3 regions of the Paenibacillus marchantiae genome follow, and region 1 is predicted to be linked to each of the others. Evidence: riboswitches for the same ligand, from Rfam matches in the RefSeq annotation. Region 1 holds a riboswitch; each other region holds the start of a gene.

Evidence for each region. A riboswitch is a leader RNA that binds a small molecule or an ion and turns the genes downstream of it on or off. The one in region 1 is predicted to bind cyclic di-AMP.
Region 2: it holds a riboswitch for cyclic di-AMP, as region 1 does, so the genes downstream of both, PTQ21_RS12100 (HAD family hydrolase) here and PTQ21_RS15620 (C40 family peptidase) in region 1, are expected to answer to the same signal.
Region 3: it holds a riboswitch for cyclic di-AMP, as region 1 does, so the genes downstream of both, PTQ21_RS24035 (3D domain-containing protein) here and PTQ21_RS15620 (C40 family peptidase) in region 1, are expected to answer to the same signal.

What each region holds. Positions count from the first base shown of each region.
Region 1 is NZ_CP118270.1:3,380,590-3,383,867, forward strand. It holds gene PTQ21_RS15610 (hypothetical protein) at 1-82, shown strand, start outside; gene PTQ21_RS15615 (carboxymuconolactone decarboxylase family protein) at 200-529, shown strand; gene PTQ21_RS15620 (C40 family peptidase) at 634-1,098, opposite strand; cyclic di-AMP (ydaO/yuaA leader) riboswitch at 1,104-1,235, opposite strand; gene pelA (pectate lyase) at 1,648-2,607, shown strand; tRNA gene PTQ21_RS15630 (tRNA-Leu) at 2,726-2,809, shown strand; gene PTQ21_RS15635 (X2-like carbohydrate binding domain-containing protein) at 3,161-3,278, shown strand, end outside.
Region 2 is NZ_CP118270.1:2,677,105-2,680,382, reverse strand. It holds gene PTQ21_RS12110 (Nramp family divalent metal transporter) at 1-686, shown strand, start outside; gene PTQ21_RS12105 (HAD family hydrolase) at 827-1,519, opposite strand; gene PTQ21_RS12100 (HAD family hydrolase) at 1,685-2,083, opposite strand; cyclic di-AMP (ydaO/yuaA leader) riboswitch at 2,201-2,376, opposite strand; partial or broken gene PTQ21_RS31490 (glutathione peroxidase) at 2,729-3,007, shown strand; gene PTQ21_RS31485 (hypothetical protein) at 3,136-3,234, opposite strand.
Region 3 is NZ_CP118270.1:5,359,505-5,362,782, reverse strand. It holds gene PTQ21_RS24040 (amino acid ABC transporter ATP-binding protein) at 1-720, shown strand, start outside; gene PTQ21_RS24045 (ABC transporter substrate-binding protein/permease) at 1-11, shown strand, start outside; cyclic di-AMP (ydaO/yuaA leader) riboswitch at 1,006-1,202, shown strand; gene PTQ21_RS24035 (3D domain-containing protein) at 1,205-1,873, shown strand; gene PTQ21_RS24030 (polysaccharide deacetylase family protein) at 2,006-2,794, opposite strand; gene lpdD (prenylated flavin chaperone LpdD) at 2,944-3,278, shown strand, end outside.

The DNA.
Region 1 (3,278 bases):
GAATCGTCGTGTGGTCAAGCTTGATCGGAATTACCGATATCAATTGTTCAGCGAACCACGCGAGAGCCTGCTCGAAGAATAGGACATGCCTATTTAGGTTCATTTACCATGGATGTTTTGGCATAATTACACCTCTCGGGAGAGAAGATAGGTACAGTGAGAGCTTGTAACATATCAGCCGAGAGGATGTGCGGTAACCATGACACTGATGAATGATAAGGTTCATGCCTATAAAGATCAGATTGGTGAATTAAGCGATGTGCTACCAGCAGTGGTGAAGTCTTATCATGAGTTCACTGGAGAATGCTTTCAGGCAGGGGCGATTGATGCCAAGACCAAACAGCTGATTGCGCTGGGTATTGGACTGTTTGCGAACAATGAGGTATGTACGTTTTACCATGTGGAAGAGGCACGTGCCAAAGGAGCGACCGATCAGGAGATTATGGAGACGGTTGCTGTGGCTGGAGCGGTAGGCGGAGGCCATGCGCTGTCTCAGGGTGCAATGAGAGTACAGAAGGCTTTACATTAAGTATAGAAGTCTACAGCACACCGGATTTGTAAACAAAAGCCCCAAACAAAGAGGAGGTCCCGGATTCACCCGGAGCCTCCTCTTTGCACTATATCAAATCAAACTTATATTTTGCCCAGCATTTTGTTATACATAAATTGTCCTGTTACCCGGCGTGCTGTTACGTAACGATCGTTGAAGTAAGGATTGGATAATTGTGTGATGCTGACACCCTTGCTGCTTGAAGCATGAGCGAACTGTCCGCCCCCAATATATACACCTGTATGTGAAATGCCATTGCCCATCGTATTAAAGAATACCATGTCACCAGTACGCAGATTAGCTTTGGATACCGGAGTTCCGGCCTTAGCTTGTTGCTGGGAAGTGCGTGGTAATTCAATGCTATATTTGTTGAAAATATATCTCATAAATCCAGAGCAATCAAATCCGGCCATTGTTGTGCCACCCCATTTGTAAGGTATGCCTGTCATGTTGTTAACGACGGTGTTGATACTGCTTGCCTCTGTGCTTGCTGCACCGGATGTAAATAGAACTGCTGCTCCAAAAATGGAGATGATAAGCTTTTTCAAAATTTTTGTTCTCCCTTCGATGCCTACGGAGTTAGCTAAGGGTTCGGTAGAAGGTTCCCTATATTTCCTATGTATAAGAATAATTCACCCAAAATGGTTCCCCCGTTTTCAAACATGAAACTCGGCAAATGAATAATTAAGTTTTTGTAACCTTTTGAAACTATATTGCATAAATGCGAAAATGTCAAACCGATTTTGAACACTTCTTATCATCTCAATGTTAACGGAATTATCGCTATTTATGTAGAAATAACTCGAATATTGGGTTTTAATAGATGACAAAAAAGTAACTACTGTTTCAAATGGAGAAAAATTGGATAATTTATTGGCTTTCTCACATTTCGATTAGACGATACCTATAGGTTAAGACAAAGAATTTGTTACATATTGTTGCAATTATTGACAAAATTCATTGTTTTGCATAGAATTCTTTTTGTATAATCCACTTATTGGATGAAAAGAAATAATTTGGGTTTAAAACAAATATAAGGAGGGTAGACGCTCAAGGAAAACAGTTTGCAGAAAATGAATTGGGGAGTGTTCTAAACGATGTTGAAGGCACAAGCAAGGTTTGCATCTTTGGTAATGGCATGTACAATGATTTTCTCTGTTGTCGGAATGGTATTTCAGCCTGCTGCTAAGGTATCTGCTGCAGACGCATCTGGAACGACAGCAAGTATCTCAGATATTTTGAAGAATCAACGTCCTGACGGGGGATGGAAGAAGGATTACAAAGAAACAAGTGGTGAGTGGGCCAAATCTACGATTGATAATAAAGCTACATACTCAGAAATTAGAAGATTAGCCAAGGAATTTAAAAAGACAAATGATCCGCGATATTCGGCTGCTGCCATCAAAGGAATCAACTTTTTGTTAAATATGCAGTACTCCAATGGAGGATGGCCACAAGTATACCAGAGCTCAGGCTATCACAAACACATTACCTTCAACGACGATGCCATGATTAATGTCATGTACATGCTGGATGAAGTAGGTGCACGTAAAGGTGATTTCTCATTCATCGACAGCTCTCTTGCGGATCGCAGTAAAAAATCAGTTGCCAAAGGTGTAGATGCTATTCTCAATACACAGGTTGTAGCAAATGGTAAACTGACTGCATGGGGACAGCAGCATGATTCCAGCTCCCTAAAACCTGCAGGAGCAAGGATATATGAAGTGCCTTCTCTAAGTGCTGGAGAGAGCAGTACGATTGTAAAGTTTTTGAAAACAAGACCGTCGAACTCGAAAATTAAGGTTTCCATTCAAGCGGCAGAAGCCTGGTTCAACAACGTGAAAATTACAGGATACAAGTATGTCAGAGAAAACGGAGATAGCAAACTCGTAGCTGATTCAGGTGCATCGCCAATTTGGGCACGTTTTTACGAAATTGGAACGGATAAACCGATCTTCGTAGGACGTGATGGGGTTGTGAAATACAAACTCAGCGATATCGATAAGGAAAGAAGAGGCGGGTATGCCTGGTATGGCAACTGGCCTTCAAAGATATAATTTATAAAAAGCTTTATCATTGAAGGCGAAATTATATTTTTTTTGTTGACACTAATTACCTGCACATGTTATATTATCTCTTGTCGCCGCGATATAATTTCTCGGAGATAAGACATACGCGGTCGTGGCGGAATTGGCAGACGCGCACGGTTCAGGTCCGTGTGGGCTAACCCCCGTGGAGGTTCGAGTCCTCTCGACCGCATCATATGTAACACGAAAAAGGTTCCTAGAATGGCATTGCTGCCACTCTAGGAACCTTTTTTATTTGTTTACAGATTTTGATCTTTGCTTTTCCTGATTCTTTTCAACCCATTCCCTCGGCTTGAGCAAAAATGAAGTTTCCATTTGTTTATTTATCCATTAATGGAAATATGTTTGTTCTGCGACGGTTTGCCCCTATATTTCAGGTTAATTGTACGTAAAATACCGAATTGTACCTATCTTGGGAATGCCTCATCCACTATTCTCTTCTCGTGTGGAAGCGCTATCAACAGGAATTTGAATGACCAAATTCAGAGGGGGTAGGGATAATTTGAAACGAATCGGAAAAAGGATGGCAATGTGTTTCATGGTATTTATGATTGCGGCGGTGCAGTTCGGGATTATGGGAACGACAGGTAATGTGGCACAAGCAGCAGATAAGAGTCTGGCCCAAAAGCCGTATATGGGTT
Region 2 (3,278 bases), 700 kb from region 1:
TGCTCTACATCGCCATCGGGATTATCGGTGCAACCGTCATGCCCCATAATCTGTATCTGCATTCTTCCATTGTGCAGACCCGTCAGATTGAACAGACGCCAAAAGGAAAAAAAGAAGCGATTCTGTATTCCACCATGGATTCAACCATCGCTTTAACGCTAGCTCTGTTCATTAATGCAGCCATCCTGATTGTGTCTGCTGCCGTGTTTCATAGTGCGGGTATGACCCAGGTGGCGGAAATTACAGATGCTTACCATCTGTTGACACCTCTGCTGGGAACCACCATCGCTAGCATCCTGTTCGGTGTAGCCCTGCTGGCTTCAGGCCAAAACTCAACACTCACCGGCACGTTGTCCGGACAGATTGTAATGGAAGGCTTCCTGAACATTCGTATTCCAGCGTGGCTTCGTCGACTGGTTACACGTCTGATCGCTATCATCCCGGCCGTCATCGTAACAGCCATTGCTGGAGAGCACGGAACAGAAGAACTGTTGATTCTTAGCCAGGTTGTGCTGTCTCTGCAGCTACCCTTTGCCGTCATTCCGCTGGTAATGTTTACGAGTGACAAAAAAAGCATGGGGGCTTTTGCCAACAAGCTGTGGCTCAAAATCATCTCCTGGATCATTGCCGGAGTTATCGTTGTCCTGAATGTGTATCTGATTATCCAGACCATTCTGTTGTTCTAGGTTAAACGGAATTACGCCGTATTTTGTCTAACTCAAAAAGGCTGATCAACTCAAGTAACGTACCCCTTGAGACGATCAGCCTTTTATATGTTAGAGCAGCAGCCTAATTATACCGAATAGTTCATAAATACTGCTCTTATTTAGTTGTCTGAATTTTGAGTTACCATTAACAAAGGAAGAAGTTCCTCCAGTGATTCAATAGTCCAGTCTGGACGCTCTGCATCCGCAAGCTCCGGCTGGAATCTGCCATAACCCTGCAAAATCCGGATCGTGTGCATACCCAGCTTCTTAGCCGGAATAATATCATTATCAATCCTGTCGCCGATCATGACCGCTTCCTCAGGTTTGCATCCCGCCTGTTTCAACGCTACAGCATACAATTCAGGATCAGGCTTGGACACTCCTTCTTCAGCCGAACAGGCCAGCACATCCACATACTTGCGCAAGCCGTAGCTATCCAGCCGATTTTCCGTCCCCGGACTCTGATTGGCAATGATACCAATCTTATAGTTTTGCGACAACGTCTGGAGAACAGCGTCGGCTGACGCGAAGGGGCGCTCAAGCTCTTTGCGGAACTTCAGCTTCTCCTGTATCTGTTCCCGGTGCCCCTCGTCGCTGATAAGGGTACGAATAGCCAATTTCATCGGCCATTGCTCGTAATTTCGGTAGGAGGCGGCAAATATATCTCGCACCGTCTGCATCTCCACCTGATAACCAAGCGCACAAGCTTCACGAACGAACTGACCGATAATATCATCTACCGGCTCCCATTCGTCCACGAGCGTATCCCCCACATCAAAGAACAACCATTGTATTCCACGTACATCCGGCACGCCTATTCCTCCTCGTTAGCCACAGGAAATCCATATCCCTATTTCCCAAACCATAAAAAAGAAGACCCACCAACATGCATGAGTCTCCTCAAGTTTCCGTTTATTTATGATTTCAATTATAACAGGCAGCTGACACTGGATCAATCACAGGAATAGTACTAGCCACTAGCCATTCAGTAGAAACCCAACTTCCCCATTCAAGGAATATACAATACGGTCTGCTCCCATTCCCCGATAGATCCCTTTGGGGTGGCTTTGTTCCGTAATGACACACAGGGACTTGGATGTCCAGGAGCGGCAGATCTGTAAATATCGACAGGTCAGGTTTAGGCTATTTTCAAAAATAAAAACATTGCCGACACTACCTTGCGGCAAAAACCATTTCTGAGCAGCAGCTGTGTTCATGCGAATGACATGCTCCACACCGATTCTCCGGAGCCTGCGCTCTTCCCCTGCACTGTTGGTCAGAACGGCAAACGGCATTTTTTTGTACATCAGCAATTTGATAAATTTACGTCCTGCTTCATTTGGAGCAGTCACTAAGATCATCTCTTTATCCATCATTCGTTCCTCCCTTGGCGTGAAAAGACAACAAAAAAGAAGCGTGGGGGACCAAGGCCTCCCGGACGCTTCTTCAATAATCCATAGCAAAAAGACACTATGAACCAGCGTACGGCTTGTTGCCTCTCCCTTTAACGCTTACGAGGTTAGCTGACGGATTCGGGCGCGAGAGTCGCCCTATTTCCGGCTGTCACCGGAAAATTCACCCCATGGATGCCTACTGTCCTGGACAGTTCATCCTGTTGGTTCCCCCGTTTCCCACCCATGAATGAATGGAAACTCAGCGATTAAAACATCGTTCTTTTATAATCATTAATCAGAGCGATATTATCGTTTGTTTCGTTTTTCATGTAAAATTTAATTTAAATTGGAATTACGATATGAATCATACACCCGTGCCATATTGGTGTAAAGTCTGCGCAGATCACCGAATCGACGGATTTTTGCCATTTCACATCAATAATAGCGCTTACAACGTATCCATTCTCTACCCATCTCATCAAAGCTCTCTAATTCTCTCTTTAGCGAAATTCAGGTAGCAAATCAGTCACAGATCATACACGACAGCTTCAAATTGAGTTAAAAAAGCAATATTAATTTTGCATTATTTAATTGTAATCAATATAATAGAAGAAAGAAGAATATGAAATGGAGGCGATTTTCATGTCAGTCTACGACTACAAAGTAAACACCCTTCGCGGTCAGGAAGTTGAAATGTCCAACTATCGTGACAAAGTACTGCTTATCGTGAATACAGCAAGCCAATGCGGCCTCACACCTCAATTCAAAGGTCTGCAAGAGCTTCAGGATAAGTTTAAAGACTCCCCATTCGAAGTTCTTGGTTTTCCAAGCAACCAGTTTGCACAGGAAAAAGGCTCTTCTGATGATATTGCCGAGTTCTGCCAGATGAACTATGGTGTTAGCTTCCCGATGTTTGAGAAGATCGATGTGAATGGTTCAAGCGCTCACCCTCTTTTCCAGCACCTTACCAAAGAAGCGCCAGGCGTACTCGGCTCCAAAGCCATTAAATGGAACTTCACCAAATTCCTTGTGGATCAGAACGGACGTGTTCTGAAACGGTATGCTCCCAAAACAACACCTGATAAAATTGAAGCGGACATCAAAGAATTGCTTAAATAACAAGTAAAGGCCATCCGACCCAGCAGACAGAATGAGCATGCATTCAGGGGAAACGGGT
Region 3 (3,278 bases), 2.0 Mb from region 1:
ATAGACGTTAGACAATTACACAAATCATATGGAAATAACGATGTGCTCAAGGGCATTAACGTAACAATTGGCAAAGGCGAGGTTGTCGTGGTCATCGGTCCGTCCGGATCGGGAAAAAGTACCTTTTTGCGCTGCCTAAACCTGCTGGAGCAGCCAACTTCCGGCGAAATTAATTTTGAAGGAGTTTCGATCACTGACCCTAAACACAACATTAATGCAACTCGTGAAAAAATGGGGATGGTATTCCAGCATTTCAATCTGTTCCCGCACAAAACGGTGCAGCAGAACATTACGATTGCTCCCATTAAAGTGAAAAAACAATCTGCACAGGAAGCGGAACAAATCTGCGCAGATTTGCTGAAGACGGTTGGCCTGTCTGACAAAAAAGACACTTATCCTAATCAGCTGTCCGGAGGACAGAAACAACGGATAGCTATTGCAAGAGCGCTTGCGATGCAGCCGCATGTCATGCTGTTTGACGAGCCTACTTCAGCACTGGACCCTGAAATGGTCGGTGAAGTACTGGATGTCATGAAGCGGCTTGCAGAGGGCGGCATGACCATGGTTATTGTAACGCATGAGATGGGCTTCGCACGCGAAGTAGGGGACCGCATCCTGTTCATGGATGGTGGGGTTATTGTAGAAGAAGGAACACCTGCTGAAGTGTTTGGTGAGCCTAAGCATGCACGTACACGTGACTTCCTTGCTAAAGTGCTCTAATACATCCAAGTCATCATTAGGATGAATTGGATGAAAATGCAAAATATATACTGTGGATGAGAATTCTTATTCCCTCATAGATCCCTGTCGGCGACCTGTCGGCAGGGATTGTTTTGTTGCGTGTGAATACGCACGGATTTACATAAAAAGTAACGTTTCTGTCATCAACGATATAAGCTCAAATAGACATTTTTTTGAAAAAGTCGCTTGAATTCAGCAAAAATATTGAAGTGAATTAGCCAGATGGTAACATTTACTACGACTCTTGGTTACAAAGTTGTGATATATTTGTTCCTGCCGAAACTTCCGGAGTTGGGAGTGTGGGGGATGTAACGATGCAGAGTGTGCTTGGGGAAGAATCATTTGCACACGGCTTGGGGTGAATTAGGGCTACATAAATTATTAATGTAATTGAACCTATAGGGTGGTTTCCTCCATCCGAATCCGACAACTAACTTCGCAGGCATAATGAGGGAGGAAGACCATGATTAACAAGAAACGTATAGCCAAAACAGCAACAGCTTTGCTGACAGCAGCAATGCTCATTCAGGCCGTTCCGGCTCATGCTGATTCAGTTCATGTGGCCAAAGAGGGGGATACCTTCTACACCTTATCCAAACAATATGGAGTTGGACTTAACGCTCTTATTAAAGCTAACAATGACATTTCAGCTTACAACATTTATGGTGGTTTGAAAATTACGATCCCTGGTAAAACAACGAACACAGCTTCTGCTGCAGCAGCTAAAACGGAGGCCAAAACGGTAACTGCCGCAAGCCTTGACGTTAATGCAGATAGTAAAGTTGTACAAGCCTGGGGTAAAACGTTTGATTACAGCAAAGCTGTCGACGTCAAAGCAACAGCATACTCCGCAGACGCTTCCGAAAATGGAGGATGGGGTGCCGTGGATTACTTCGGTAATCCGCTTGAATTGGGTACCATTGCAGTAGACCCAAGTATCATTCCATTGGGTACAAAGGTACTGGTGACAGGTCATACACATCCCGGACTGCCAAAACAGGCATTTGTCGCAACGGCTCGTGATGTGGGTAGTGCCATTAAAGGTCACAAGATCGATATCTTTATTCCTGGCAGCAAGCAATCCGTGAGCACATTTGGTATTCAGGATGTTGAACTTTACATTTTGAAATAAAATCAAAGCGTAGCTGCACATCATCATATGTGACTCCAACTAAATCTAAATTAAACAATAAAGGGTGTTCTCCAATCACAATAATGTGATGGAAGAACACCCTTTTGAATATCCAACTTCAGGGATCTTGACCTATTTACCCTTTGGCAGTTCCAGCATTTCGTCCAAAGTCACCAGCTCGTACCCGCGGTTTCGCAATTCCTCGATAACTTCAGGCAACGCCTCGATGGTACCACTCAGCTTCGATCCGACACCGCCTCCTGCATGTTGCAGAACAATGGAACCTGGTTTAACGGCCGACAGGATGTTTTGTTTGACTTCCTCTTTGGAGAGGCCCTTCCAGTCCAGGGAATCGACGTTCCAATTCACAATGCTGTAATGTTGTTTGGCCGCCCATTGCAGCTGTTGCTCATTAATGTCGCCATAAGGTGGACGAATCATTTTGGGCGTGTACCCCGCCAGATTCCGAATAATATCCCCGGTATGTAAGATTTGTTTGCGAAATGCATTCATGGACAGCTTACTGAACTCCGGGTGATTGTAGCTGTGATTGCCAACAATATGCCCTTCCTTTACCATGCGTTTCACTAAATCCGGATGTTTCTCAGCGCGATGTCCCACAATGAAAAACGTAGCCCGCACCTTGTATTTTTTTAGAATATCCAACACCTGCGGGGTGAACCGTGGATCAGGTACGTCATCAAAAGTCAGTGCGACCTTTTTTGTCGAGGGGCCATTTGTTTTGAATGTATCCGCATATTTCTGTCTGAGCTGTCCCAGAGTCAACTGTTCTTCTTCAGAAGAATCAGACTTCGAAGCAGGTTCGGTTTGCGGGCTTGAAGAAGCCCATAACTGAGCAGGAGCGTAACTTCCTCCCAGAAGAATGACCATGATGGATAACATTATGAGGCGTATACGCATGTTAGTGCCTCCTTTTCCCAAATTGCGTTCTCTTTGGTATGCCCGGGGCCATCCGTATTTATGCATAATGTGAGATGTTTCATTGCTGATTTATCAAATCGGAGCCATAATTCCACCATATATATATAGAAAAGGACAGGTGGATCAGGATGAGTACATACGACTTAAATTCCGTTCGTTTACAGGTGATTGAGGCAGGGGAAGACAAGGTGTTTATGGTAACTGGAGGCAGATCACATATTGGAGCAGTAGCGACATTTTATCCGGACCGTGAGCGGGTAAGCGGGGCTACGATGCATATTCCGGGGCATAAAGAGCAAGAGCTGTGTGAAAGGCTCGCACGTAAGGCTGCCCTACATTTAAAAGTAACCGTGACCGTGATTATGGGGATTCACTTTGATGCAATTACGCGCATGCAGATTGATGAGATTGTGCAGACTGCAGAGAAGCTGCTTGATGAAGAGCTGTGCCAAACTAGTCAACT